DNA from 4 places in the Actinomadura citrea genome. Region 4 is predicted to be linked to each of the others. Evidence: riboswitches for the same ligand, from Rfam matches in the RefSeq annotation. Region 4 holds a riboswitch; each other region holds the start of a gene.

Region 1 (6,993 bases), 1.7 Mb from region 4:
CCAGGGCGGGTTCGGCCTCCCGCGCCGCGACCCGGCCCGGGACGGGAGCCCCGGCACGGGCCGGCGCGGGAGCCGGCGCGTCGGCCGCGAGCCGGCGGTGGAGCAGGTCGAACAGCCGGTCCCAGCGGGCGAGGACGGCGTCGGGGCTGAACCGCAGCACCGACGCGCGGGCGCCTGTTCCGAGCGAGCGGCGCAGCTCCGGATCCTCGATGAGCCGGCCGAGCGCGGCGGCGAAGGCGGTGACATCGCCCGGGGCGGCCAGCAGGCCGTCCCGCCCGTCCTCGATCAGGGCCCGGACGCCCGGCGCGCAGTCGAACGCCACCGTGGGCAGCCCGTAGGCCATGGCCTCCAGCACCGACATCGGGAAGCCTTCGGCCCGCGAGGGCAGCGCGAACACCGACGCCTCGACGAGCGCCTCCTCGACGTCGGACACCACGCCCCGGAACTCGACGGAGCCGGACAGCCCGGCGGCGTCCGCCCGCGCCCGCAGTTCCGGCTCGTCCGGGCCGTTGCCGTAGACGTGCAGCCGCCACCCCGGATGCCGTCCGGCGACGCGCTCCCACGCCTCCAGCAGCAGGTCCACGCCCTTCTCGTAGGCCAGGCGGCCGACGCAGGCGACGACGGGCAGGTCGAGCGTGGGATGCACGCCGGGCGTGATGTGCAGCGCGTTCGGGATGTGGGCGACGTTGGTCATGCCGTCCCTGGCCCAGGCGTCGGCGTCCTCGGCGGTGAGCACCAGCATCCGGTCGGCCAGGGCGTAGTGCTCCTTGACCCGCCGGTACCGCGACGACCCGCGGGTCGCCTGGTAGGACTCGTGGCTCATGCCCACGACGCGCAGCCCGGAGGTGTCGGCGAGCCGCACCCACTCCATCGCCCACACCTGCGCCACGATGACGACCGCCCCCGGCCTCGCGGCGGCGAACAGCTCCGACAGGCGTGCCGCGCCGCGCCGCTGGGCGGCCGTCCGCCACAGGTCGCGGGCCCGCGCCGCCGGATCGAGCCGCCGCAACGCCTTCCGCGGACGCCAGGCGAGGACGGGCGCCCGCCACTCGCCGTGCAGCACCTCGACGGCGTAGGACCCGTCGCGGCCGTGGTGGTAGGGCTCCGCCCCCCGCGTGATGCCGACGAGGGTGACGCGGTCGCCGCGCCCGGCCAGCAGCCGCGCCATGTGGTGCGCCCACCGCTGGAGGCCGCCCATGTCGTCGGCGTTGTTGCACACGATGAAGACGTCACGCGGCGCGGCCATGGCGTCTCCCCCTCCTGCTCGGCGCGGCCGGGAAGTAGCGGTCCGCCACCGTCCGCGCGGCGGTGCCGCGGTCGTGCTCGCCGAAGCGCATGGCGAACGCGCGCCGCCGCCCGGCGTGCTCGGCCTCGGCCGCGTCCAGGCCGGCGAGCGCGGCGACGAGCTCGTCCTCCGTACGCGTGATCGGCCCGGGGGCGTGCCGCTCCAGGTCGAAGTAGCCGGTGGCGAGGTCCCTGCCGTCCGGGAGGTGCAGCACGATCGGCCGGTCCAGCAGGGCGAAGTCGAACATGATCGAGGAGTGGTCGGTGACGAGCGCGTCCGCCAGTAGCAGGAGCGGCGTCACGTCGGGCACCGCGCCGACGTCCCGCATGACCGCGCGGGCGCCCGGCGGCACGTTCGCCCGGCACAGGTAGTGGGGCCGGACGAGCAGGACGTACTCCTCCCCCAGCTCCTGCGCGAAGACCGCCGGATCCACTGGCGCGTCCAGGAGCCGGACGGGACGTCCCTTCGGCCCGGTGGCGTACGTGGGCGCGAACAGGACGGCGCGGCGCCCGTCGTCCAGGCCGAGCGAGTGGCGCAGGGCCGCGACCTCGGCGGCCAGCTCCGGATCCCCGTCCACCCCGTTGACCAGGGCGTCGTTGCGGGGATACCCCACCGGCAGCAGCTCGGAGCTGACGCCGAGGCCGCTGCAGAGCGTCTCGGTGTCGTGCCCGGAGCGCACCAGGAAGCAGTCGAAGCGCTCCACCATCCGCCGCAGCCGCGCCTGGTCGCCGGCCGGGCCCGACTTCAACCGCGGCTGGTCCAGCCCCATCAGCTTGAACGCCGACCCGTGCCAGGTCTGGATGTAGGTGGTCTCGGGACGCTTGCGCAGCCGGTCCGGGAAGCCCTGGTTGTCGATCCAGAACTGGGCCCGCGCGAGCGCCAGGTAGTACGCCCATGATCCGCGCTTGACGAGACGGGCGTCGTCCGGGAACCCCTTGGGGGACGACGCGTACGACCACACCGCCGTCACCGGACGGCCGGACCTGCGCAGCTCCCGGTAGATGTACTTCGGGTTGTCGGAGTAGTGGCGGCCGAGCTGGCTCTCGAAGACCGCCAGGCCGGTCCGGACGGGCAGCCGGCTCAGCACCCGGTTGAACACGACGATCTTGGTGTTCCGGCCGGTCAGCGTCCGGCGCACCGACCTGCTCACCTCCCGGGCCCGCTGCCGGGCCAGCCGTGCCGGCCGGGACAGGGCGGCGCGCCGCGCGACGGCGCGGGTGAGCTGCGCCCACGGGCTCCCCGTCTCCAGGGCGAACGCCAGGTGCCCTCCCTCGGTGACGTACGAGCGGAGCCGGTCCCCCGCGAACCGTGTCAGCCGCGGCCGGACGGGCAGCGCGACGCCGCCGAGCGACGGCGAACCGCGGCCCTCACCGAGCCGGGTGACCACCTCCTCGCCGTCCACCCGGATGCGCAGCCGGACGTCCCAGACGGGGTCGACGAACCCGAAAGGGCGGATCTTCTGGACGGGGTCGAACTCGGCCCGCCAGGTGAGCCGGTCGCCCTCGTGCCGGACGGACGCGCGGACCCGTCCGGTCCTCGAGCGGCGGCGCCGGTCGCGGAACTCCAGCGTCCCGGACAGCTCGGCTCCCCGCGGGATCCGCTCCAGCGGGTTCAGCACGTAGCCGGCCATGAGCACGCGGCCGCCGCGCGTCTCCAGCCGTGTGACGGTGTTCGCCGGGCGCAGCTCCCGGAGGGGCCGCACGTGGAAGCCGAAGGCCGTGACGTCCAGGACGCGGCGGCCGAGCGTGCCGCGCGGGCGCCCGGCCCCCCAGTAGACGCGCCCGTCCCGCTCCACGAGGCGGGCGCGCAGCTCGGGACGTTTCACGGGGTCGTACTCGGCGGCGGCGAGAGCCCCCGTGTGGTCGCCCTCGCGGATCAGGTGCGCCGCGATCGCGGGCAGCGGGTTGGCCTGCTCGAAGACCCGCGGGTCCAGCTCGGCCAGGTAGGCGGCGGCCAGGTCGAGGAAGCGCGCCTGGTGGTCGGGGTCGCGGTCGCGCAGCTCGCGCAGGTAGAGCACCAGGTCGTGGTTGACGAACTTGACGTCCTTGGCCCGCTGCAGGTCGTAGGCGCCGCGCAGCGCGAAGAGCATGTCGATGCGGCGGTGGATCTCCAGCCGGTCGGCGAAGTTGGCCGGCTCGGCGCGCCGGTTGGAGATCGACGGCGCCGGCGTCCGCTCCCTGACCAGCCAGTTGTAGACGCGGTGCGGGATCAGGGCGGTCCGTCCCGCCTCCAGGTAGGCCTCGGCGGTGAACAGCAGGTCCTCGTAGTGCAGCCGCTCGACGAACCGCAGCCCGTGCTCCTCCAGGAAGCCGCGCCGGTACGCCTTGTTGGTCGAGAGGGTGTCGTAGAGGAGATCGGGGTTCTCGCTCAGCGAGTCGTAGACGACGCTGTGCCGGTAGAGCCACGGGTACCAGGGGCGGATCCGCCCCTTGGCGCCCTCGGGCAGGTCGAGGAAGATCCGGTCGCAGAGCCCCGAGACCATGTCGGCGCCGGTGTCCTCGGCGGCGGCGAGGAGGTTGAGGCAGGCGTGCCGGTCCAGCAGATCGTCGCTGTCGAGGAACATCACGTACCGGCCGGTGGACGCCTCGATCCCGGTGTTGCGGGGGCGGCCGCAGCCGCCGGAGTTGACCGGCAGGTGGACGGCCCGGACCCGCCCCGGATGGGCTGCGGCGAGCCGGTCGGCGGCCTCGCCCGTGCCGTCGGTGCTCGCGTCGTCGACGATCAACGTCTCGACGCCGCCCAGGGACTGCGCCAGCGCCGAGGCCACCGCCCGCGGAAGCCTCCGGGCGTCGTTGTAGGCGATCACCACCACGCTGACATCCGGGCGCACCGCCATGGGCATCCCCCTCCGCAGACTCCGGCGTGCTGGATACCTATCCAGGAACTCCGCACTGAGCTCCAAGGGGGATCAAAGGCTGTCAACGCTTAGCATTACCCACCGTCAGCGGAGGCATTGGGCACAACACCCGGAACGCCAGAAGGCGCCCGGCGGGAGGCCGGGCGCCTTCGTCACACGTGCGCCGTCTCGTAGGGCGTCGCGTCAGCGGGCGTAGTCGGGGTAGCCGTAGCCGACGACCTGCGACTTGTCGCGGACCTTCTTCTGCACCGCGTTGTCGGTGTTGCCCTCGATGGTGGAGATGGTGCCGTTGCCGTTGTCCTTGACGACGATGCCGACGTGGTCGATGTCGCCGATGCCGGCCTTCGAGCCGTCCTGCCAGTCGTAGAACACCACGGCGCCGGGCTTGGCGGTGTGGCCCCAGCGATCGGTCTGCTTGAACCAGCTGGCGTGCTGGACGGTGTAGGCGTCCCAGCCCATGTTCTTGACGCCGGTCTGGGCGCCGAGCCAGGAGACGAACATGTTGCACCACTGGGCGCCGTTGTACTCCTTGACCGAGAAGCCGCCGTCGCGCTTGGCGGTGGCCTTTGCCTGGGGAGTCGAGACGTACCACTTGTGGTACTTGGTCTCACCACCCTTGCCCTCGTGGATGCCGACCTGCTTCTGCGCGAGCTTGATCACTTCAGCGGGCTTGACGGCGTGCGGGGGGACCTTGAAGCCCTCGCGCCGGGCCTCGGCCGCGGCGTTCTCGGCCTTCACCGTCTTGGCCTTGGAGGACTTGTGCGCGGTGGTGCCCTGCTCGGCGACCACCGCCGTCTGGGTGGAGGTGTCGGCGACCGCGCGGCCGCCGGCGAGGGGGTTGACCACAGAGAGCCCGACCGCGCCCGCCAGGACCGCGCCTACGGCGACGCCGACGGCCTTGTCCTCGGGGCTGAGGCGGTTGAGCGAAAGTCGATCGAAAAGACCGGACATGCAGGGAATCTCCTTGTCTTCCATGGCGCCTACCGGGTTAGCTGACGGATTCGGGCATGGAAGCAGCCCTACGGCGCGACTCTCGGGCGCGCCGATTCACCCCAGAAACGTGGGTCCCCGGCTCCGTTCCGGTCGCACTGACCGGACGGACTCGGCCTCGCACCGCGCGAGCGGTGCAGGTTTACGGATTTCTCACTGACAGATCTTGATGAGGGGGCGCGCGTCACTGGCGCGCATCGCGTGCGGATTCCGCTCCGCGATCCTCGGCCGCGCATGGTGCGGCCGGTGGCAACGCATGGGACGCGTTGCGTGATTCGGGATCGAAGGTACCAACCTTCTCAAGAAAAGCAAACCAGGCATAAAGCAAAGTCTTGCCTGCTCAAGGCCCTTCCAAGAGACTCCCAACACCGGGACGGCGCCGCCTCTTCCCGATCTTTGTCGAGACGCCCCTCAGCCCCTTGCCCGCCGTACTTACCGGGCCTTCGGGAAAAGGTAAAGAAGATCGAATGGGGGGCGGCCGGCACTCCCGCCCCCGGTCTCCACCACCCGCCCGCCCCTCCGGGTGAGGCGCACGTCACATTCGGCGATCTCCGCTGGTCAGGCGTGCGGTTCGTCACCGCGAGGCTCGGACGATCACTCCACGTGGATGGCGAAGAGCGTGGTGTCGTCCGCCGCCCGGTCGTGCTCCATCCGCGCGAGAACCTCGTCCAGCACCCGGTCGGGACGCGTGGAGGAGTCCTGCAGGATGTGGGTCAGGCGGGCGATCCGCTCGTCCAGATCCGCGTCCCTGCGCTCCACCAGGCCGTCGGTGTAGAGGAAGAGCATGTCGCCCGGCTTCAGCCCGGTGGTGATCGTCGTGTACTCCCAGCCGGCCATGGCGCCGAGCATCGGGTCGCGGACCACCTCCAGCGGGGTCGCCCGCCCGTCCCGCACCAGGATCGGCGGCGGATGGCCCGCGCACGTCCACTCCAGGAGGTGCCGGGACGGGTCGTAGTGGGCGACGATGGCGGTGCCCGTCGCGGGCGGGTCCATGGCGCCGATCAGCTCGTTCAGCCAGCCGACCAGCCGTCCCGCCCGCTCCCCCGTGCAGGCGAGGCCCAGCAGGCCGTTCCGGGTCCGCGCCATCGCCGCCGCCGCCGGCAGCCCGTGCCCGGCGGCGTCCCCGATGGCGAACATCGCCCGCCCGTCCTGCAGCGCACGGGTCGCGAACCAGTCGCCGCCGATACGGGCCGTGCTCTCCGCCGCCATGCTGCGGATCGAGGTGCGCATGCCCGGGAGCTGCTCGACCTCGTCCTCGTCCGGCAGGATGGCCCGCCGCAGCGTCACCGCCACGCGCCGCTCCTGCGCCGTCCGCGCCTGCTGGCGCAGCATCTGCCGCCGGGTCTCGGCCAGCGCGTGCTCCACCCCGCGCCGCCGGGTGATGTCCTGCGAGACGATGTTGATCGAGACGGGCAGCCCGGACTCGCCGAGCACGGGCTCGGCGAACACCCACAGATGGCGGGGCGCCCCGTCAGGGCCGGTCACGCGGTGCTCCGCCTCCACCGGTTCGCGGCGCGAGAACATCGTCTGGACGGCCTCCTCGACCAGCGGAAGGTCGTCGTCGGCCACGACCTTCGGCAGGTCGTGCGGCATCGGCGGCACCTCGTCGGGAGAGAGGCCGTAGTTGGCCAGCATCTGCGGCGTCCAGTCCGCCTCCCCGGTCGCCAGGTCCCACTCCCCGAACCCGATCAGGGCGAGCCGCTCGACCCGCTCCAGCCGCCGCGCGACGCGGTCCTCGGTCAGGTGGTACCGCCAGGTCACGCAGACGCCCGTCGGCACCCGCACGCACCGCACGCTCATCCGCGACGAGCGGGACAGGCCGCGCTGAGCGGTCGAGTACTGGATCGAGGGACGTTCCAAC
Region 2 (6,993 bases), 2.3 Mb from region 4:
CTGCGCCTGCTCGATCGGGGCGATGCTGGCCGAGGGCCCCGCCCGGCTCGTCACCCACCTGACCGGGTTCGGCGCCGAGATGGGCCTCGCGTTCCAGCTCGTCGACGACCTGCTCGGCATCTGGGGCAGCCCGGACACGACCGGCAAGCCCGTCCTGGCCGACCTGCGGGCGCGCAAGAAGTCGCTGCCGGTCGTGTACGCGCTGAACGCCGGGCGCCCCGAGTCGCGGCGGCTCGCCGCGCTGTACGCCGACCCCGGGCCGCCGTCCGAGGACGCCCTGCGGGAGATGGCCCGGCTCGTCGAGGCGGCGGGCGGACGGGACTGGGCCGCCGCCGAGGCCGACCGCCGCGTCGCCGCCGCCGGGCGCCACCTCGACGACTCGGGCGTGGACGATCCCGTGGCCGCCGAGTTCCACGACATCGCGCTGTTCGTCACCTCCCGGGACCACTGACCCGCCGCGCCGGCGAGAAGGGAAGCGCTGCATGACCACCACCGACGTGTCCGGACTCACCGGCGCGGCCGCCGCCGTGGAGGCGGCCCGCGACCACCTGATCGGCCTTCAGTCGCCCGAGGGCTGGTGGAAGGCCGAGCTGGAGACCAACGTCACCATGGACGCCGAGGACCTCCTGCTCCGCCAGTTCCTCGGCATCCGCTCCGACGCCGACACCAAGGACGCGGCGCGCTGGATCCGCTCCCGGCAGCGGGACGACGGCACGTGGGCGAACTTCCACGGCGGCCCGGCCGACCTGTCCACGACGATCGAGGCGTACGTCGCGCTGCGGTTCGCCGGCGACCCGGTGGACGCCGGGCACATGCGCGAGGCCGCCGCGTACGTGCGGGAGGCGGGCGGGATCGAGGGCAGCCGCGTCTTCACCCGCATCTGGCTGGCGCTGTTCGGGCAGTGGTCCTGGAACGACCTGCCGGTCATGCCGCCCGAGCTGATGTTCCTGCCGAGCCGCGTCCCGCTGAACGTCTACGACTGGGCGTGCTGGGCGCGGCAGACGATCGTCCCGCTGACGATCCTCGGGTCGTTGCGTCCCGTCCGGGCGCTGCCGTTCGACCTGCCCGAACTGCGCTGCGGCGTCATGCCGGCCAAGGACGCCCGGGGCTGGGGAGCGGCGTTCAACGCCCTCGACCGCGTCCTGCACGTGTACGAGAGGCGGCCGGTGCGCCCGCTGCGCCGGGCGGCGCTGCGCCGGGCCGCCGACTGGATCATCGCCAGGCAGGAGGCCGACGGCTGCTGGGGCGGCATCCAGCCGCCGTGGGTGTACTCGCTGATGGCGCTGCACGAGCTCGGCTACGGCCTCGACCATCCGGTCATCAGGCGCGGCCTGGACGGGCTCGAACGCTTCACGATCCGCGACGAGCGGGGGCGCCGTCTCGAGGCGTGCCAGTCGCCCGTCTGGGACACGGTGCTCGCCATGAACGCCCTGGCCGACGCGGGCGTGGCCGCCGACCATCCCTCGCTGCTGCGGGCGGCCGAGTGGGTGGTCGGCGAGGAGGTCCGCGGGCCGGGGGACTGGTCGGTGAAGCGGCCGGACGTCCCGCCGGGCGGCTGGGCGTTCGAGTTCGACAACGACGTCTACCCCGACACCGACGACACCGCCGAGGCGATCCTGGCGCTGCGCAGGGCGTCCTTCCCGAAGGCGGAGGAGCCGATCAGGCGGGCCGTCCGCTGGCTGGACGGGATGGCCTCGCGCGACGGCGGCTTCGGCGCCTTCGACGCCGACAACACCCGCGAGCTGTGCACCAAGCTGCCCTTCTGCGACTTCGGCGCCGTCATCGACCCGCCGTCCGCCGACGTCACCGCCCACGTCGTCGAGGCGCTGTCGAAGGAGGGCCTCGCGGAGTCGGCCGTGGTCAGGCGCGCCGTCGTCTGGCTGCTCAGGGCGCAGGAGGCGGACGGCTCGTGGTTCGGGCGCTGGGGAGCGAACCACGTCTACGGAACGGGCAGCGTGGTGCCCGCGCTCGTCGCGGCCGGGGTCCGTCCCGGCAGGCCCGCGATCCGGCGCGCCGTGGTCTGGCTGGAGGACCACCAGAACCCGGACGGCGGCTGGGGCGAGGACCTGCGCTCCTACGACGACCCCGCGTGGATCGGGCGGGGCGGGTCCACCCCGTCGCAGACGGCCTGGGCGCTGCTGGCGCTGCTCGCCGCCGGCGAGCGCACTCCGGCCGTGGAGGCCGGCGTGCGGTGGCTCGTCGACCACCAGCGCCCGGACGGCAACTGGGACGAGGAGCAGTTCACCGGTACCGGCTTCCCCGGCGACTTCTACATCAACTACCACCTGTACCGGCTGGTCTTCCCCGTCAGCGCCCTCGGCCGCTACCTGGACGGCGCGACATGAGGCGGGCGCGCGGGCCGGTGGGGGCCACCGAGTTCACCCTGCACAAGGAGGTCCGGACACCATGAGCATGCCGCTCCGCCAGAGCCTTCGCATCGGGGGCTACATCCTCCGCAACAAGCTGCGCGGCCGGGAGAAGTTCCCGCTCATCGTCGAGCTGGAGCCCCTGTTCGCCTGCAACCTCGCCTGCGCCGGCTGCGGGAAGATCCAGCACCCGCACGACGTGCTGAAGAAGCGCATGCCGGTCGAGCAGGCCATCGCCGCCATCGAGGAGTGCGGCGCGCCGATGGTCTCCATCGCGGGCGGCGAGCCGCTCATGCACCCGCAGATCGACGAGCTGGTGAACGAGCTCGTCCGGCGCAAGAAGTTCGTCTTCCTGTGCACGAACGCGCTGCTGATACCCAGGAAGATCGACAAGTTCACGCCGTCGCCGTACTTCGCGTGGGCGGTGCACATCGACGGCCTGCGCGAACGCCACGACGAGTCCGTCTGCAAGGACGGCGTCTTCGACGACGCGGTCGCGGCGATCAGGGAGTGCAAGCGGCGGGGGTTCCGCGTCACCACCAACACGACGATCTTCAACACGGACACGCCGCAGACCGTCATCGACGTCATGAACTACCTCAACGACGACCTCGAGGTCGACGAGATGATGATCTCGCCCGGCTACGCCTACGACAAGGCACCCGACCAGGACCACTTCCTCGGCGTCCAGGAGACGCGGGAGCTGTTCCGCAAGGCGTTCGGGAACGGCAACCGCAAGCGGTGGCGCTTCAACCACTCGCCTTTGTTCCTGGACTTCCTGGAAGGCAAGGTCGACTTCCCCTGCACGGCCTGGGCGATCCCGTCCTACTCCCTCTTCGGCTGGCAGCGTCCCTGCTACCTGATGTCGGACGGCTACGCGCAGACCTACCGGGAACTCCTGGACGAGACCGACTGGGACTCCTACGGAAGGGGACGCGACTCCCGCTGTGCCAACTGCATGGCCCACTGCGGCTACGAACCCACGGCCGTCTTCTCGACCCTCGGCTCCCTGAAGGAGTCCTTGCGGGCCGTCCGCTCCGTCTGACCCGTCTCGCTCCCCGGCCCGTTCCGCCCGGCACCGGCGATCCGCCGATGCCGGGCGTTCCCGAGGCCTTCCGGGCGGCCTACTTGAGGGACGTCGGCCGGTACGCCTTGTACTCGTCGTCCGAGGACAGCCCGTAGTCGAGCGTCCGGTGGTCGGTTCCGTACCGGCCGCGCTGCTCGTAGGCCCAGTACGACGAGTGGTCCTTGTCGGCCCACTTCTCGAAGATGACGACGTGCCGGGTGGTGTTGCTGCCCAGGGCGTCCATGACGAGGTCGCCCTTCTTCAGCTCGGACATCTCGATGCGCTCGGTGTACCGCGACGAGGTGAGGCCGACGGTGTTCGTCCCGGGCTTGGACAGCCCCAGCGCCATGGACACGTAGCCCGAGCAGTCGGTGCGGTAGCCGTTGTGCGTGCTGGTCTGGCTGTAGGGGATCCGCTGGTCGGAGTGCGGATGCCAGGTCTCGGCCCGCGTGATGACCTTGGACCGATCGTCCGGCTCCGGCTCGGCGGCCTGCTTCTGGGGCTCGGCCTTCGTCGACGGCTCGGCCTTCGCCGGCGGCTTGAACTCCTTGTGGACCTGGGCCTGTGCTCTGACCTGATCCTGCGGCGCGGTCCGCTGCTTCGGCACGGTCTGGACGGCGGCGACCGTCTCGGTGGACGCGTGCTGCAAGGCCGTCGGCACGGCCGCCGTCACGCCGAGGACGGCGAGACCCGTCAGCGTGACCGTGGCCCAAGGGTTGGGCCGGGGAAAACGCGAGGGCTTGTTGTGCTTGCCTTTCAAAGGGGGGCTCCTTGCTTCCATGTGCCGCCTACCGGGTTAGCTGACGGGTTCGGACGTGGAAGTCGCCCTACGGCCTGAGCAGGCCGATTCACCCCAGTGCGGGTTGGGTCCCCGGCTCCGCGCCATGGCGGACTCGGCGGGTGCCGCTGAGAGAGAGCGGCGCTGACGATGTGCGGGCCCGGTCGACGAGGGGGTCGCGGGCCTTGTTGCGCGGGGATGGCACCCCGGCCCACCTGAGTGGGACAAAACGCCTGGAAGGCGTCTCGAAGTGGCAAAGGTACTGAAATCACCAAGGGACGGCAAGGTCCTCGCAGATCATTTCCGCAGCTCAGTGCCCTGCCGACCCGCGCGAACCCCGCCGCCCAGGGGGATCCGAGGGATCGGCCGGTTTTCGCCGCCCCCATAGACGGAGGAGAAACCTCCAGTTACTATCTGGAGGAAGATCCTTCGTTTAATGGGAGGTGGGTTCCATGACCGCCATCACGGCGCGGACCGCGTCCGGCCCGTCCGCGGGCGCCCCGAACCGGCGCTGGGCGGCGCTGGTCGTGATCGCCGTCGCGCAGCTGATGATCGCCCTCGACGCCACGATCGTGAACATCGCGCTGCCGACGGCCCAGCACGCGCTCGGCTTCGGCGACGCCGACCGGCAGTGGGTGATCACCGCCTACACCCTGCCCTTCGCCGGGCTGCTCCTGCTCGGCGGCCGGATCGCCGACCTGGTCGGGCGGCGCCGCAGCTTCCTGGCCGGGCTGGCGGGGTTCGCGATCGCCTCGATGATCGCCGGAGCCGCGCCCGGCTTCGAGGTCCTCGTGGTCGGGCGCGCCTTGCAGGGGGCGTTCGCCGCGCTGCTCGCGCCCACCGCCCTGTCCCTGCTGGCGGTGACGTTCACCGAACCCAAGGAGCGCGCGAAGGCGTTCGGCGTGTACGGCGCCGTGGCGAGCAGCGGCGCGGCGGCCGGGCTGCTGCTCGGCGGCGGGCTGACCCAGTACGCCGACTGGCGCTGGTGCCTCTACGTCAACGTCGCGATCGCCGCGGCCGCGTCGGTGGCGGGACGCATCGTCCTTCCGGCGCCGCCGAGCTTCCCCGGGTCGCGCCTCGACTGGATCTCCGCCGTCCTCGTCACCGGCGGCCTGGCCGCCGTCGTGTACGGTGCGGGCGAGGCCGCCCCGCACGGCTGGGACGCGTGGCAGACCACCGCGCCGATGGGAATCGGCGCCCTGGCCCTCGCCCTGTTCGTCGTGCGCCAGGCCACGCACGGCGCGCCGCTGCTGCCGCTGCGGATCCTCGCCGACCGCAACCGGGCCGGCGCCTACGTCGCGGTGGCCACCGCGGTCGTCGGCGCCTTCGGGGTCTTCCTCACGCTCACCTACTACCTCCAGGTGGTCGCGCACTTCTCCCCGATGCGCACCGGGCTGGCGTTCCTGCCGATGGCCGTCGCGAACTCCGCGAGCGGCTACCTGGTCGGCGCCCGGCTCACCGGGCGCGTGCCCGCCCGGCTGCTGATCGCCGGCGGCCTGCTCATCGCCGCGGCCGGGCTGGCCGTCCTCACCCGGCTCGACGCGGGCAGCGGCTACGCCACCGCCGTCGTCCCGGTCGAGGTCCTGCTCGGGATCGGCATGGGCGCCGCCTTCCCGCCGGCGTTCTCACTGGCGACCGCGGGCGTCTCCCCGCGCGAGGCCGGGGTCGCCGCCGCCGTCGTCAACGCCGCGTCCCAGATGGGCGGGTCGATCGGGACCGCCGTCGTCAACACCGTCGCGATCGGCGCGACGGCGGGGTACCTGCGCGAACACGGCCCCGACGGCTCACGCGTGAGCGCCCTCGTGCACGGCTACACCACCGCGGCGACCGTCTCGGCGCTGGCCCTGACGACCGTGGCCGTCCTGGTGATGCTCCTCATCCGCACCCCGGCGCCGTCGGACACGACCACCGAGCACAGCTCCCGATGAGCGCCGTCCCTTCCCCTGAGCGCACCTTCGAGAGGGCGCCCAGGGGAAGCCGGTCCGCCGCAGGCGTGCCGCCGGTCCTGAAGGCACGGGAGCGGTCCTGGAAACGGGTGGCGGGTCAGAGGCCCAGCTGGGCGGCGGCCAGAGCGGTGCCCTCCACGCGGGCGGCGATCTTCGCGAAGGCCGTGTCGCGGGACGTGGAGGTGTCGTCGGCGAACGGGGAGAAGCCGCAGTCGTCGCAGGTGCCGAGGCGGTCGACGGGCAGGTGGCGGGCGGCGGCGAGGACGCGGTCGCGGATCTGCTCGGGCGTCTCGACGCGGGGGTCGATGGGGTCGACGACGCCGACGAACACGCGGGCGTCCGCGGGCAGGTGGTCGGCCACGATGGCCAGGATCCGGTCGGGGTCGGGTTCGCTGGCCAGCTGGAGGTAGAAGGCGCCGGCCTTGAGCTGGAAGAGCTTGGGCAGCAGCCCCGCGTAGTCGACGTCGAGGCTGTGCGTGGAGTCGAGGTCGCCGCCCGGGCAGACGTGCACGCCGATCCGGGCGCGCTCGTCGGCGGAGAAGCGCTCCAGGACCCGGTTGTTGAGCGCGATGAAGGCGTCCAGAACGCCGCCGCTGGGGTCGAGCTTGAGCGACAGGCGCCCCTCGGTGAAGTCGAGCTGCACCACGTGGGCGCCCGCGTCCAGGCAGGAGCGGATGTCGGCCTCGGCCTCGTTGACGAGGTCGTCCAGGAACATCTCGCGCGGGTAGCCGTCGATGCCGTCGGCCGGGTACAGCAGACTCAGCGCCGAGGGCGCGATCACGGCCTGCTTGACCGGCGCGGTCGCGTGGCGCTGGGCGGCCCGCAGGTAGTCCACGG
Region 3 (6,993 bases), 2.4 Mb from region 4:
GCCGACCCGGTGCGCGTCGCGGTGCTGGCCTACCTGCTGCGCCCCGCGGGCTGGACCGGGCTGGTGGAGTCCGCGCGCGAGGAGCTGACGCGCTCGGCGACCGCGTCGGAGGAGCAGGAGGCCGAGCGCCGCATCGCCGCGCTGAAGGCCGAGCTGGCCGCGACCCGCGACGCCCGCGGCGCCGAGCTGGCCAAGCTGCGCACCGAGCTGCGCGAGACCAAGGCCGAGGTCGCGGACCTGCGCCGCAAGCTGCACGACGCGCGCACCCGCTTCCGGGCCGCGGAGGAGCGCGCCCACGCGGTCGCGGCGGAGACCGATCGCGAGCTCGCCGCCGCGCGCGAGTCGACCGCCGCGTCGGAGAAGGAGCTCCGCAAGCTGCGCGCCCGGGCCGTGCGGGCGGAGGAGGCGGCCGAGACCGCCAAGCGGGCCGCGCGCGAGGGCCGCAACGTCGACGACGTGCGGCTGCGGATGCTGCTGGACGCGCTCGTGGACGCGGCGCAGGGCGTCCGCCGGGAACTGGCCCTGCCCTCCACCATCGGCCGTCCCGCCGACGCGGTGGGCGGTCTGGAGCCGGACCGGCTGGCGCACCGCGCGCTGCCCGGCCGGGCCCTGTCCGACAGCGACCCGCAGCTGCTGGACCGACTGCTGACGCTTCCGCAGGTGCACCTGGTGGTGGACGGCTACAACGTCACCAAGACCGGGTACGGGGAGCTGCCGCTGGCCGACCAGCGCAGCCGGCTGCTTTCGGGGCTCGGCGGGCTCGCCGCGCAGACGCGCGCCGAGGTGACGTGCGTGTTCGACGGCGCGGAACTGGACGCGCCGGTCGCCATCGCGGCGCCGCGCGGCGTGCGGGTGCTGTTCAGCCGCCCGGGCCAGACGGCCGACGAGCTGATCGGCGAGCTCGTGCGGGCCGAGCCCCCCGGCCGGTCGGTGGTCGTGGTGTCGTCCGACCGGGAGGTCGCCGACGCCGCACGGCGCGCCAGCGCGCGTCCCTGCCCGTCCTCCCTGCTGCTGCGCAGGCTGGGCCGCTCCTAAGGTGCCGATAAGGCTCCGATAAGGCAAGCCTCGCCGTAAGTGATCATGTCGTCACTGAAAGTGGACAATATACACAGATGTCAATCAAAGAGTGATGAATCGGTTGTGACAGCTGTTGCCCCTCGCTAATGTCGGCGGCTGACGTCGTGGACGAGAGGGGCGAAACCGACCGTGGCCAATGATCACATCGGGGCACCGGCGCAGCGGCCTGGCCGCAGGGCAGGCTCTGCGGGCAGAGGCGGCTCCCGTCGCCTGGCGGCCGTGGCCGGCCTGACCGTGGCGGTCTCCCTGACCTGCTCCCCGGTGGTGGCGCACGCCGAGCCCAAGCCGACCCGGGCGCAGGCCCAGAAGGCGCTCGACAAGCTCAACGAGAAGATGGACCAGAAGGTCGAGCAGTTCAACCAGAACCGCGAGAAGCTCAAGGTCGCCAAGAAGAAGTTCGACGCCGCGACCAAGGCGAGCAAGCAGGAGCAGGCCAGCTTCGAGGAGCAGCGGTCCAAGATCGCTCAGATGGCGGCCACCGCCTACAAGAACGGTGACTCGGCCGACGTCACCGGCTTCGTCGGCAGCAAGGACCCGCAGTCGATCCTCGACCAGGCCGCCGTCTTCTCGCACCTGTCGCAGGAGCGCAGCTCCCAGCTCACCCAGTTCCTCGCGACCGCCCAGCGGCTCCGCCGCGAGCAGTCCCAGGCGAAGTCCGCCTACGACGAGGTGAAGTCGAAGCAGGACGAGCTGAAGAAGCAGAAGCTCGAACTCGACAAGCAGGTGAAGAAGCAGAAGGCGATCGTGCGCCGGCTCAGCCCGAACACGCCGTCGGGCTCGGGCGGCCCCGGCGGCGGCACCGGCGGCACCTACAACGGGCCGGCCAGCGGTCCGGCCCGCGCGGCGCTCGACTTCGCCTACGCCCAGCTCGGCAAGCCCTACTCCTACGGCGCCGAGGGCCCTGGCTCCTACGACTGCTCCGGCCTCACCATGAAGTCCTGGGCCGCCGCGGGCGTCGGCATCACCCGCACCACCAACTCCCAGTACGCCGCGACCAAGCGGGTGGCCAAGAGCAACCTCCAGCCGGGCGACCTGGTGTTCTTCAGCAGCCTCGGCCACGTCGGCCTCTACGTGGGCGGCGGCAAGATGATCCACGCCCCGCACACCGGCGACGTCGTCAGGATCGCCGACATCACCTCCGGCTACTACCTGAGCAACTACTACGGCGCAGGGCGCCCCTGACGCACCGCCCCGACACCCCCGCCCCGCGGGCGTGACGGAGCCTCATCGACAACGGACCAGGCCTGACCTGGTCCGTTGTTGGTTTTGGGGGGGTTTGCCTTCCTTTGGGGTTTTGGTACCTTGTCACCACTCACGGCGCCCTCCAGACGCCGCGGCCCCGCGGCGCCCACCCGGCGCCCCGGCCCCACGCGGCGCATCCAGCACCCGCGTGACGGCGGCGCGATCCACGTGCCGCTCCCCCAGGGCGGCACGCCCCACGTGCCGTCCCGCGGCGCCCGAAGGCGCCGCACGGTCTCGACGCAGACCGGCCTGTCCCGTCCACCGTGCGCACGCTCGCAGCGTGCATGGCGCTGAGCGCGCAGCCGCGGTGGCCTACACGGGGCAGATCCCCGGACGGTCCCGGAGACGGGCCGCCGTCCACCCACAACATCAGGCGCCGCTCGTTCGCACGCGGGAGACAGGTCCCGCGCCGGGCCCCATCTCGCCCCCAGGATCGCAGCGGCAGCGCCGAATCCGCTTCAGTGCGGAACCGGGGACCCATATCCGCCGGAGTTCGGACAACGTCTCCGAACGGGCATTCCGGCACCCGGGGTGAATCGGCGCGTCTCTCTCCGCAGTCCGGTGGGAGCCGCCGTAGGGCCACTTCCACGCCCGAACCCGTCAGCTAACCCGGTAGGCGTCTGGAAGAGAAGGAGTGAATCCCGCAGCGTTACCTGGGGCGTGGCCGCCACGCGGCCACGCCCCCACCCCCTGCACTCCGCGGGCGTCCGCGCCCGCCGAGATTCCCCATCCGAACCGGCGTGCCCGCCCCCGGGCACGTCACCGCCGAGTCCGCGGACCGCCGTGCCCTGCATGCGCGGCCGTCGTGGAACCGGGGACCCACTGCGTCCTTTTTGGGGTGAATCGGCCTGCCTTCACGGGCCGTAGGGCGGCTTCCACGCCCGAACCCGTCAGCTAACCCGGTAGGCGGCATGGAAGTCGAGGAGATCCCCCCGTGCCACGCTCGCACTGCAAGAAGACCCCCGGCAGGCACCGCAAGCCGAACTCCCTGTCCCTCACGTGGCGGACGACCGGCGGCGTGGTCGTCGGCGCCGCCGTGATCGGCACCGCCGCGGCCACCGCCCAGGCGTCGGTCCTGCCGTTCGGTTCCGCCCCGGCCCGGCCCGCCGCCGCGGCCGACCTGGCCCCGGGCCTGACGGCGCACGGCGACCCGTCCAGGCTCACGTCCCGGCGCTCGTCCGAGGACGAGCCCGAGACCACCGGCCCGAAGGCCCCGGCGAAGAAGAAGGACCGGCCCGCGCGGCCGCAGGCGACGACCTCCGCTAAGGCCGCCGCGAAGTCGCGGCCCACCGCCGCGCAGGCCATCGGGCTCGCCCGCTCGCAGGTGGGCGTCGAGGAGGACGGCGGCGGCGAGACCAAGTTCCAGGAGTGGTACATGGCCACGTCCCGCGCGCAGGAGACGCTCGCGCGCGACGGCGGCTCCCTCGACGGCTACGGGGACGCGAACTGGTGCGACATGTTCGTCTCCTGGGTGGGCGAGCAGATCGGCTTCACCGACCAGATCGGCAGCGACGCCTGGACGGTCGCCCACGCCCGCTGGTTCCAGGAGCACGGCCGCTGGGGCACCGAGCCGAGGCCCGGCGCGATCGTCTTCTTCGCGTGGGACGGCGGCGAGTCCGTCGACGACATCCAGCACGTCGGCATGGTGATCAAGAAGGTCGACGACGGCACGATCGAGACCGTCGAGGGCAACACCGACAACGCCGTCCGCGTAAGGGAACGTTCCACAGACGTCGTCGTCGGCTACGGCTACCCGGACTACCGGTCGTGACGGCGCCCCCCGTCCCGCGCCCTGCATAGGATCGCGCCCATGGAGGAAGGCCCCGGGCAGGACGCCCCCGTGACGCGGCGCAGGGTCCTCGCCCTCGGCGCGGGCGGGATCGGCGCCCTCCTCGCCGGCGGCGCCGGCCTGGCGGGCGCGCGCTCCGGCGGCGGGGCGGCGGGCGCCGGCGCGCGCCCCACCTCCCGGGCCGCCGGGACCTTCAGCCCGCACACGGCCGCCGCCGTTCTCACCAACCGCGCCCGCGCCGTCCGCGACGGCGACCGCATGGCGTTCCTCGCCACGGTGGGCGACGCCCCCGCCGCCTTCCAGGACGCCCAGTCCCGCGTGTACGGGAACCTCCGGAAGCTCCCCCTGGAAGGCTGGCGGGAGCGCATCGTCACGACCGAGGCCGTGGACGGCGGGACCGCCGTCGTCCGCGTCGAGGTGCGCTACCGGCTGCGCGGCTTCGACCGGAGCGACGTGGCCCGCACCCGCTACCTCACGCTGGCCCCGCGCGCCGGGACGTGGACGATCGTCGGCGACGGGACGTCCCGCGGCCTCGCCGACGACACCGACATCTGGGACTGCGGCCCCCTGACGGTGGTCAGGGGCCGCGCCGGCCTCGTCATCGGGGACGGCGCCGGCCTCGACGGCATCGCCGGGCGGCTGGACGCGGCCGTCCCGGGCGTCACGTCCGTGGTCGGCAAGGGGTGGGCGCAGCGGGTCGTCGCGCTCGTCCCCGCCGACGCGACCCTCGCCTCCGCGCTCGCAGGCCCCGGGCAGAGCCTCGGCCAGATCGCCGCGCTCGCCACCGTGGCCCCGGCCGCCGGGGGAGGCCGCGGCGAGGACCGCGTCATCGTCTCCCCCGGTACCTTCGGCCGCCTCAACGAACTCGGCCGCGACGTCGTCCTCGCCCACGAGCTGACCCACGTCGCCACCGGCGGCGCACGCGACCGGCGCACGCCGCTGTGGCTGATCGAGGGCTTCGCCGACTACGTCGGCTACCGGCACGTCAAGATCAGCACCCGGTCGGCGGCCGGCGAGCTGCGCCGCGAGGTCTCCGCCGGGCGCACGCCGTCCGCGCTGCCCGCCGCCGGCGCCTTCGCCGGCGGCTCCCCCCGCCTCTCCCAGGCCTACCAGGAGGCCTGGCTCGCCTGCCGGATGGTCGCCGACCGGTACGGTGAGGCGGCGCTGGTTCGGCTCTACCGGGCCGCGGGGCGCGCCCCGGAGGCCACGGCCCTGCGCGACGTGCTCGGCCTCACGCGGGAGCGCTTCACCGCACTCTGGCGCGACTACGTGAAGGAGGAGCTCGCATGAGCGAGGCGGAGACCGACGAGGACCGCGCCGAGGGCGCCGCCGCGGGGGCTCCCGGCGCCGCCCCCGCGCGGCGGCCCCGGATCGCCGCCGCCGTCACCGCCGCCGTGCTCTTCGCCGGGGTCGCGGCCGTCCTCGCCAGGACCACGCCGTGGAACCCGCTGCCCGGACACGTCCCCGGCGGGCGCGTGACACCCGACCCCGCGCTGGACTTCACCCCCGCCGAGATCGCCCGTTCCCGGGCGTTCGACTCGGCCGTCAACCCGCCCGCCTACACCGGGCTCCTCGTCGGCCTCGCCCTGATCCTGGTGCTGGGCTTCACGCCGCTGGGCGCCCGTTTCATCGGCTGGGCCACCGCCAAGCCCAGACGCAGGCCGATCCTCTCGACGGAGGACGACCCCCCACACCCCCCGAAGCGCCTCCGGCGCCGGCCGTCCCTCCCGAGGGGGGACGACCCCCCACACCCCCCGGAGCGCCTCCGGCGCCGGCCGTTGCGCATCATCCTCGCCGTCCTCGCCGTGACCACGCTCCTGCGCGTCGCCGGGCTGCCGTTCGACATCTGGAGCGAGTCCGTGCTGCGCCGGTACGGGCTGTCCACCCAGAGCTGGCCCGCATGGCTCGTCGACCAGGCGAAGTCCCTCGCCGTCACCTGGGTCATCTACACGATCGCCCTGCTGCTGCTCTACGCCCTCACCCGCCGCTTCCCGCGCTACTGGTGGACCGGCGCCGCCGTGGGCGGGTTCGTCCTCGTCGTCTTCGCCTCGTTCGTCTACCCGCTCGCCGTGGAGCCGGTGTTCAACAGGTTCCACTCGCTGCCCGCCGGGCCGCTGCGCAGCGACCTGCTGGCGATGGCCCGGCGGGACGGCGTGCCCGTCGAGGACGTCCTCGTCGCGGACGCGTCCCGCAGGACGACGTCGCTGAACGCCTACGTCTCCGGGTTCGGCTCCACGCGCCGCATCGTGCTCTACGACACGCTGCTGAAGTCGCCGCCCGCCCAGGTCGAGTCCATCGTCGGGCACGAGCTCGGCCACGCCAAACGCGACGATGTGCTGTGGGGCACGCTCGTGGGCGCGCTCGGCGTGGCCGGGGCCCTGTGCCTGCTGTACCTGCTGATGACGTCCCCGCGCCTGCTGCGGCGCGCCGGGCTCGATCCCGGCGTGCCCGGCTCCGGCGGGACGGGACCGGACGCGCGCCGCGGCGGCGGGGCGGCCGATCCGAGGTCCGTAGCGCTCCTCCTCGCGCTCGTGACGGCCGGGACGACACTCGCCGCCCCCGTCCAGAACCTCGTGAGCCGCCGCATCGAGGCTCGCGCCGACGCGCACGCGCTGGACCTCACCCGCGACCCGTCGACGTTCGTGTCGATGCAGCACGCGCTGTCCGTGCGCAACATCTCCGACCTGAACCCCGACACCGCGGAGTACCTCCTGTGGCTCACGCACCCCGCGGGGCCCGACAGGATCGCCATGGCCCGCGACTGGGCGCGCCTGCACCACGTCCAGGCCCCGCCGCCCCTTCGCTAGCCGCCGCTCAGTTGCCCTCGGCCCGCTGCTTCTCCGGCGCCTTGGGCTTGGCTCCCCGCTGTGCCGACAGGGTCGCCG
Region 4 (6,993 bases):
CCGCCTCGATCTCCCGGTACTCCCGCTCAGAGATTGACGGCATGCCAACCCTCCTTCGGTCGGGTGAAAGTCAACTCGTCGCCTCCTCCGCTCGCCGATCGACGGAAGCGCTCGGAACCGGGTGTGCCGGTCAGCTTCGGAGGAAGGCCAGCAGTTCGGCGTTGAGCTGGTCTTGGTGGGTGGCTGTGATGCCGTGGGGGGCGCCGGGGTAGTAGACGTCCTTGGCGCCCTTGATCAGCCGGGCGGATTTGATCGCCGAGTCCTTGACCGGGACGATCTGGTCGTCCTCGCCGTGCAGCACCAGAGTCGGCACATCGAATTTGGCGAGGTCGTCGTGGAAGTCGGTCTCGGAAAAGGCCTTGATGCTCTCGTAGGCGTTGAGGAGACCCGATTGCATGCTCCACAGCCAGAACTGATCCAGCACTCCCTGGGAGATGCCGGCACCGGGCCGGTTGGCGCCATAGAACTGGATGGCCAGATCCTGGTAGAACTGCGAACGGTCGTTGAAGAGGGCCTCGCGCATGTCGTCGAAGACCTCGATCGGGAGGCCTTCGGGGTTGGCTTCGGTCTTCACCATGATCGGGGGCACCGCCGCGATCAGGACCGCCTTGGCCACCCGGCTCGTGCCGTGCCGGCCGATGTAGCGCGCGACCTCCCCGCCGCCGGTGGAGTGGCCCACCAGCGTGGCATCCCTGAGGTCGAGCGCCTCGATCACCGCGGCGAGATCGTCGGCGTAGCCGTCCATGTCATTGCTCGTGGAGGTCTGGCTGGATCGGCCGTGACCGCGCCGATCGTGCGCGACCACCCGATAGCCGTGCTGGACGAGGAACAGCATCTGGCCGTCCCATGCGTCGGAGCTCAACGGCCAGCCGTGCGAGAACGTCACGGCCGGGCCCTCGCCCCAATCCTTGTAATAGATCTCCGTACCGTCATGGGTAGTGATCGTGCTCATGGCACCGGCTCCCTGTTGAAGGCGAGGCCGATACGGAACACCGTCGACCCCACCGGTCTCGTCGAGTCCGTAGAACACTCGGTCCTGTCCATGGCCCGCGACTTGCCACGCTGGGCATGGATCCTCCCTCCCCTCGAAGGATGAGCACTTAACTTCAGAGTGTGGAAAGCCTGGCAGTAAGACGGTGAATTTCGCTTTACGTGCACCCTCCCCTTGACCGGCGTGTCCTGCGTCCACCGGATCATCACCGACCTCGCCGTCGACGTGACCCCGGCCGGGCTCGTCCTCGCCGAGTGCGCCCCCGGCGTGACGCCCGAGACCGTCCCCCGTCGCCGTCGCCGTCGCCGCCGTGGTCGCCGGACCGGAAGCCATCGGCCGCCACCGCCTCGTCCGTCCCGTCCACTCCTCGGGCTCCCTCGGAACGTCCTCGCACGGCGCCCTGGTGGACACCGATGTCGCGCGCGCCATGCTGGCTCAGGACCTGACCGGCCTGCGCGACCACGGCTCGCACCCGCTCCACTCGCGTGCCCAGGGGCGCGCCTGGTTCAGGTTGGTGGCCGCCGAGACGTGACAGGCCCCACACCCCGGCTCGCTCGATGGAGGCCGCGTGGGTGCCGTGGATGGAGCACGACGTCCCAGAACTCCTCGAACCTGAGGTAGAAGACGTCTTCGACCTCGCGCCGGATGTTGTGCACGAGGCGTTCGACCTCTCGGAGCAGGGCTTGCTCGTACGCGAAGGAGCGGCTGATCATGCCGTATCCGTGGTATTTCCGGTATCCGGCAAAGGTGCGCACGCGGTCGGTCATCCGCTCGGCGTCCTCGGCCTTCCGGGCCCGAAACGTGACCTGAGCAGTCTGGAGAACAGATGTCCCACGACGAAGACCCACTCTGCGCCGTCTTCATGCCGGCTCTGGTGGTGATCCTGCATGCGGCTGAGCAGGAGAAGGGCGAGCCGCTGACGGAAGCGGAGGTGCTCGCCATCCGCGACGATGCGGTATGCATGACCGTCCCGCTCAGCGTCGCAGACGACCTTGAGCGATCTCGCGGGTACTCCGACATTCCGCCCGCAGACTGCTGGCATGCGTGGCTCTCCGTTCGGGAGCAGATCGCGGCCGAGTAGGTCGGGAGGAGAACAGGACGGGTCAGCAGGCGGGTGATATCGAGCGTCTTGCGGGTGCGGAGTTTGAAGGGCGGGCGGAACGGAGCGGATTACGGCGGTCCGGTGAGGCTGGTGCCGGTGTGGGCGGCTTGGCCGGCACGTTCGCCGCGGCCATGGCGATCGCCGGAGGGATGCCGTGGCCAGGGCCAGGGAGTTGACGACGCTCCCCGCGATCAGACGATCCGCCTGAGCCGGTGGTCGGAGTACGGAGTCGCTGCGGACGCCGGGCGGGGCGCCCACGACGAGGTGAATGACGGCCGTGAGCGCCGACCTCGCCGCTCACGGTGGTGGCCTGGCGTGCACGGTGCTCGGTCCAGAACCCCGCGTTGCTCCTCCGACCCTGGCGTTGTTCACCGGCTCGCCTCCGGCATCGTCGTAGGCGGCGGGGGATCCGCCTCCACGCTCGGGCCCGGTCGGCTCAGTCCGATAGCTCAAGGATGACGAGCTGAGCGGTACGCAAATTTCAGGCACCGTTGAGCGGTCCGGTTGAGGGTGTCGCACCGAAAATCTTGGTCCAGCTTGACTGGACCGCAGCCCTTGCGTTGAGGGGGTTTTGTGAAGTCTTTGCAGGTCGGTCAGGTCGTTGGGGCGTGCTTGACGAAATATGGGGCGGCTTGAACCTGTTGTGGCTCTGTGACCGACGGGGAAGCCCGTCCGGAGCGCCCGAACAGATCATGAAGGGCGCATCAAGTCCCTGATCATCAGGACGGCCGATCAAGGCACGTCCGCCGCCGAGTCCGCAGAGCGCCGATCACGGCCGAGCGGAGCCGGGGACCCACCGAAACACCGGGGTGAATCCGCACCCCCGCCGTGCGCGGGGTCGCGGTAGGGCCACTTCCACGCCCGAACCCGACAGCTAACCCGGTAGGCGGACTGGAAGAACTCAGGAGAACCTTTTCATGACCGCTCGTACCTTCGACCTGACCAAGCGCATGGGCACCCGCGTGGCCGCCGGAGCCGTCCTCTCAATGGCAGGTGTGTTCGGCTTCGCCTCCCTGGCCCCGTCCGCCCAGGCGGACACCAAGCCCGCGAACACCGCGCACGTTGCCGAGGTGTCCAAGGCCGACGCCAACGGCGCCAAGACCGGCGGCCAGAGCGCCAAGGCCGGCGCCTCCGCGCAGGACGTCATCAAGCTCGCCCGCACGCAGGTCGGCACCCACGAGGACGCCTCGGGCAACAGCAAGTTCAACAACTGGTACATCGGCTCGTCGCTGGGCGAGCTGAACGCCCACCGCATCGGTGCCGAGAGCGCCTCCGTCTACAAGGGCCAGTCCTGGTGCGACATGTTCGTGTCCTGGCTGGGCCAGCACACCGGCACCAAGGGAATGGGCGCCGACGCCTACACCGTCAGCCACGCCCAGTGGTTCAAGAAGACCGGCCGCTTCGGCCAGACGCCGAAGCCCGGCGCCGTGGTCTTCTTCGCCTGGAACGGCGGCGGCATCAAGGGTGTCGAACACGTCGGCATCGTCGTGAAGGACAACCACGACGGCACCATCAACACCATCGAGGGCAACACCGGTGACGCGGTGAAGAAGAAGGTCCGCGACACCTCCACCGTCGCCGGCTACGGCTACCCCGAGTACCGGTGAGCCGGGGCCGCTGAGCGGCCCCTTGCCCGCACCGTCAAGCGGTGCTCCCCCTCTCCACCCGCGCGATCACACCCACGTCGCGAGCACGCCCACGTGCCGTGCGCCGGATCCGTCATGCCCGAACGGCGAGTCCATCACGCCGAAGGCATGGCCCGGCGCCCGGCCCACCGAGCAAAGGATGAACATGCAGCAGCGAACCGCCCTTATCGGTACCGCCCTCGCGGGCATCCTGGTCGCGGGCGTGGCGGTCGAGGCTGCCCATGGGGCCCCGGCGGACAAGCCGATGGCGCACACGGTCACCGGGCAGCAGGTCACCGGGCACAAGGTCACCGGGCAGTTGGTGACCGGGCAGCAGGTGTCCGGGCACAAGGTCACCGACCAGCTGGTGTCCGGGCACAAGGTCACCGACCAGGTGGTGACCGGGCAGCAGGCCGCCGGGCACAAGGTCACCGGCCATAAGGTCACCGGCCAGCAGGTGGCCGGGCAGCACGACGCGAAGGCCACCCGCCACACCACCGGCAAGGCCGCTTCGAAGAGCCACGCCGTCCTGTCGGGCAGCACCACCGCGTCCTACTTCTGGGACGACGGCTCGGGCGTGAACGGCGACACCGGCGCCCCGGCGGGCGGCAAGCCGATGCAGAAGGGCCTGTTCGCCAGCCCGAGCTGGCCCATGCACACCAAGGTCAAGGTCACCTACAAGGGGCGCAGCGTCACCGGCTTCGTCGGGGACCGCGGGCCGGGCGAGCCGTCGCACCGCGGCGTCATGCTCGACCTCGACACCTACACCTTCCGCCACCTGGTGGACGGCAAGAAGCCGAACAGCAAGTACGACACGGGCACCTCGGCGGGCCACCTGAAGGGCGTCAAGTACGAGGTCCTGTCCTGGGGCCACGGCATGGGCAAGAAGGGCGCCCCGAAGCCCCTCGGCTGACCAAGCCCGTCCAGGTGATCCCCTCCTGGCCACCCCGACCCCCCACCACAGGCCCCGCTCCCGTCCTCGGACGAGAGCGGGGTCCGTCACGTCCGGGGCAGAAATGCAGGCAGCGACGTCGTTGTCAGCGGACTGTCGCGGTGCCGTCGTCTGTGATCGTCCAGCTCCAGTAGCGGCCCCAGAAAGGGACCGGTGATCGATCGGGCCCCCTCATAGACGGTGTCCGCCAGGAGGCCGACCACGCCGAAGACCATGACGAACCGCCATGGCGACAAGGCCGCAGCCTGGGCTCCCTTGCCGTCGACCGAGCACGCGTCGATTTCAACATCAAGGGTGACTTCTCCGGCGGGCTGGTGCTGATTACCGTCTCTGGCGAACGTTAAAGACGGCCCCGCCGAGGCCCACCACGTCGGGTCGGGGTGCAGGGCGCTCGGCTCGACACGGCTCAACGCTGACTGGGCTGGAGGACATGACGGAAGCCTCATCGCGGGCTCGTCGGTTGTTCCTGGGCGGGCAGTCGGTGTCTTTGCTCGGTGACGGCTGCGCGGTGCTCGCTGTGCCGCTGCTGGTCCTGCAGTTGACCCGTGACCCGTTGGCGGCGGGTCTGGCGGCCGCCCCGCGCGGGATCGGCTATCTGCTGGTCGGACTGCCCGCGGGGCCGGTCGTGGACCGGCTGAATCCGTGGAGGGTGCTGGTCGCCATGGATGTGCTCCGCGCCGGGGTCTTCGTGGTCCTTCCCGGGCTTGTGTGGCTGGGGGCTGCCCCGTTGGGGGGCGTGCTGGCCCTGGCGTTCGTGGGCGGGGCGGCCACGGTGTTCTTCGACGCCGCGTTGACCGTCGCCGTGAAGGACCTGTTCCCGGCCGAGGGGTTGCTGAGGGCCAACTCGGTGTTGGAGAGCGCCGGGCGGACGTCGCAGATGGTCGGCCCGGCCATCGTCGCTCTGCTCGCCACCTGGATCGGTGTCGAAACCGCGTTACTGATCAACGCGGCGACCTTCGCGGTTTCGCTGGCCACCCTGGTGCCGCTGCTGATCGAGGTGAGGGCGGGGCGGACGCGGGGCGGTGGCGCCCGGGATGCGCGGTCGGCCGGTCTTCTGGCACCCGGCAGAGCCGACCGGGCCCGGACGACACCGAGGTCGGCCCGCCTGATGCTCCGCAGGCTCGGTGAGGATCTTTGGGAGGGCCTGCGGTTCATCGTCGGCTTTCGCCCGCTGCTGGCCCTCACCATCGTTCAGACCTTGGTCAACCTCTGCCTGGCGGTGGACACCCTGATCGTCTACTTCGCCCGCGTGCAGCTGGGCCTTCCGACGCCGCTGGTCGCCGCCGTGATCACGGCGGGCGGGGCCGGCGGGATCGCCGGGGCGGTCACGGCTCCGTTCATCGCGGCGCGGCTGGGTGCGCTGCCCTCGATCAGCCTGGGCATCCTGCTGGCGGCCGGCTCGCTGCTGGTCATGGGAGCCAGCACTGGATGGGCGCCCCTGCTGGCCGCCAACGCCGTGCAGGTGTGGGCGGTGTCGATCGCCAGCGTGATCAACCGCAGCACCCGGCAGCGCTGGATTCCCCGCGAGCTTCTCGGACGGGTCACGACGGCGGCACGGGCGCTGTTCGTCGCGGCGACCCCTGTCGGTGCCACCGTCGCCGGCGCGGTGACCAAGGCGTCCGGCCACGACCCACGCCCGGCCTTCCTGGCCGCCGGCCTGCTGATCGGCGTCATCATCGGCTGCGGCTGGTTCGGCGTGCTCCGGCGATACGACACCCCGGCCGCAGCACCCGACTCCTGAGGCACTGGTCCGCACCAAGGCCTGCGGGCAGACCTGGCGGTCATCAGCCGAGTGCCACGGCGAGCACTAGGGCCATGAGGAAAGAATCGAGCCTGTCGAGCAGGCCGCCGGCGCCCGCCAGCCAGGAGGCGGAGTCCTTGGCCTCGACTCCTCTCTTGACCATCGACTCCAGCAGGTCCCCCAGTGGGGCGCCGACCGCCACCGCGACGGCCCAGGCCGGCGTGAAGGCACCGAGCACGGCCAGTGTGCCCAGTCCCGTGACGGTCCCGGTCAGCAGGCCGCTCCAGTGCTTGGACGGCGACAGCCGGGAAAGGGGCGGCCCGCCGAGGGACCGGCCGCCGAACGAGGCGGTGATGTCGGCGATCGACACCGCGGCGAACAACGCCAGGATCTCCGGGCCGAGCAGGACCACGCCGGCCAGCGGCGCGAACCAGATCACTCCGAGCACACCGAAACACAGCCTGGAGAGTCCGCCGGCCGCGTCACCGGCCAGGACCGGTACCAGGGCGACGGCTGCGAGGGTGAGTGCGAGAAGCCGGGGGAGATGGCCGGGCGCCAGCCAGGCCGTCACGGGCGCCACGG

What was found. A riboswitch is a leader RNA that binds a small molecule or an ion and turns the genes downstream of it on or off. The one in region 4 is predicted to bind cyclic di-AMP.
Region 1: another riboswitch for cyclic di-AMP. It lies ahead of BJ999_RS17750 (CHAP domain-containing protein); the one in region 4 lies ahead of BJ999_RS25290 (CHAP domain-containing protein).
Region 2: another riboswitch for cyclic di-AMP. It lies ahead of BJ999_RS35505 (NlpC/P60 family protein); the one in region 4 lies ahead of BJ999_RS25290 (CHAP domain-containing protein).
Region 3: another riboswitch for cyclic di-AMP. It lies ahead of BJ999_RS14145 (CHAP domain-containing protein); the one in region 4 lies ahead of BJ999_RS25290 (CHAP domain-containing protein).

Annotation. Positions count from the first base shown of each region.
Region 1 covers NZ_JACCBT010000001.1:3,766,985-3,773,977, reverse strand. Annotated here, with positions in the region: gene BJ999_RS17760 (glycosyltransferase family 4 protein) at 1-1,246, opposite strand, end outside; gene BJ999_RS17755 (bifunctional glycosyltransferase/CDP-glycerol:glycerophosphate glycerophosphotransferase) at 1,230-4,121, opposite strand; gene BJ999_RS17750 (CHAP domain-containing protein) at 4,326-5,093, opposite strand; cyclic di-AMP (ydaO/yuaA leader) riboswitch at 5,105-5,260, opposite strand; gene BJ999_RS17745 (PP2C family protein-serine/threonine phosphatase) at 5,727-6,993, opposite strand, start outside.
Region 2 covers NZ_JACCBT010000001.1:7,742,404-7,749,396, reverse strand. Annotated here, with positions in the region: gene BJ999_RS35520 (polyprenyl synthetase family protein) at 1-451, shown strand, start outside; gene shc (squalene--hopene cyclase) at 483-2,345, shown strand; gene hpnH (adenosyl-hopene transferase HpnH) at 2,407-3,411, shown strand; gene BJ999_RS35505 (NlpC/P60 family protein) at 3,491-4,192, opposite strand; cyclic di-AMP (ydaO/yuaA leader) riboswitch at 4,203-4,341, opposite strand; gene BJ999_RS35500 (MFS transporter) at 4,663-6,138, shown strand; gene BJ999_RS35495 (cobalamin-independent methionine synthase II family protein) at 6,254-6,993, opposite strand, start outside.
Region 3 covers NZ_JACCBT010000001.1:2,995,834-3,002,826, reverse strand. Annotated here, with positions in the region: gene BJ999_RS14155 (NYN domain-containing protein) at 1-1,035, shown strand, start outside; gene BJ999_RS42940 (C40 family peptidase) at 1,297-2,259, shown strand; cyclic di-AMP (ydaO/yuaA leader) riboswitch at 2,755-2,953, shown strand; cyclic di-AMP (ydaO/yuaA leader) riboswitch at 3,089-3,244, shown strand; gene BJ999_RS14145 (CHAP domain-containing protein) at 3,254-4,090, shown strand; gene BJ999_RS14140 (gluzincin family metallopeptidase) at 4,130-5,398, shown strand; gene BJ999_RS14135 (M48 family metallopeptidase) at 5,395-6,915, shown strand; gene BJ999_RS14130 (L,D-transpeptidase) at 6,923-6,993, opposite strand, start outside.
Region 4 covers NZ_JACCBT010000001.1:5,424,661-5,431,653, reverse strand. Annotated here, with positions in the region: gene BJ999_RS25315 (alpha/beta hydrolase) at 1-43, opposite strand, end outside; gene BJ999_RS25310 (alpha/beta fold hydrolase) at 131-952, opposite strand; gene BJ999_RS25305 (hypothetical protein) at 1,302-1,523, shown strand; gene BJ999_RS25300 (hypothetical protein) at 1,498-1,758, opposite strand; gene BJ999_RS25295 (hypothetical protein) at 1,818-2,072, shown strand; cyclic di-AMP (ydaO/yuaA leader) riboswitch at 2,847-2,996, shown strand; gene BJ999_RS25290 (CHAP domain-containing protein) at 3,011-3,700, shown strand; gene BJ999_RS42345 (septal ring lytic transglycosylase RlpA family protein) at 3,885-4,631, shown strand; gene BJ999_RS25280 (hypothetical protein) at 4,718-5,080, opposite strand; gene BJ999_RS25275 (MFS transporter) at 5,131-6,411, shown strand; gene BJ999_RS25270 (phosphatidate cytidylyltransferase) at 6,455-6,993, opposite strand, start outside.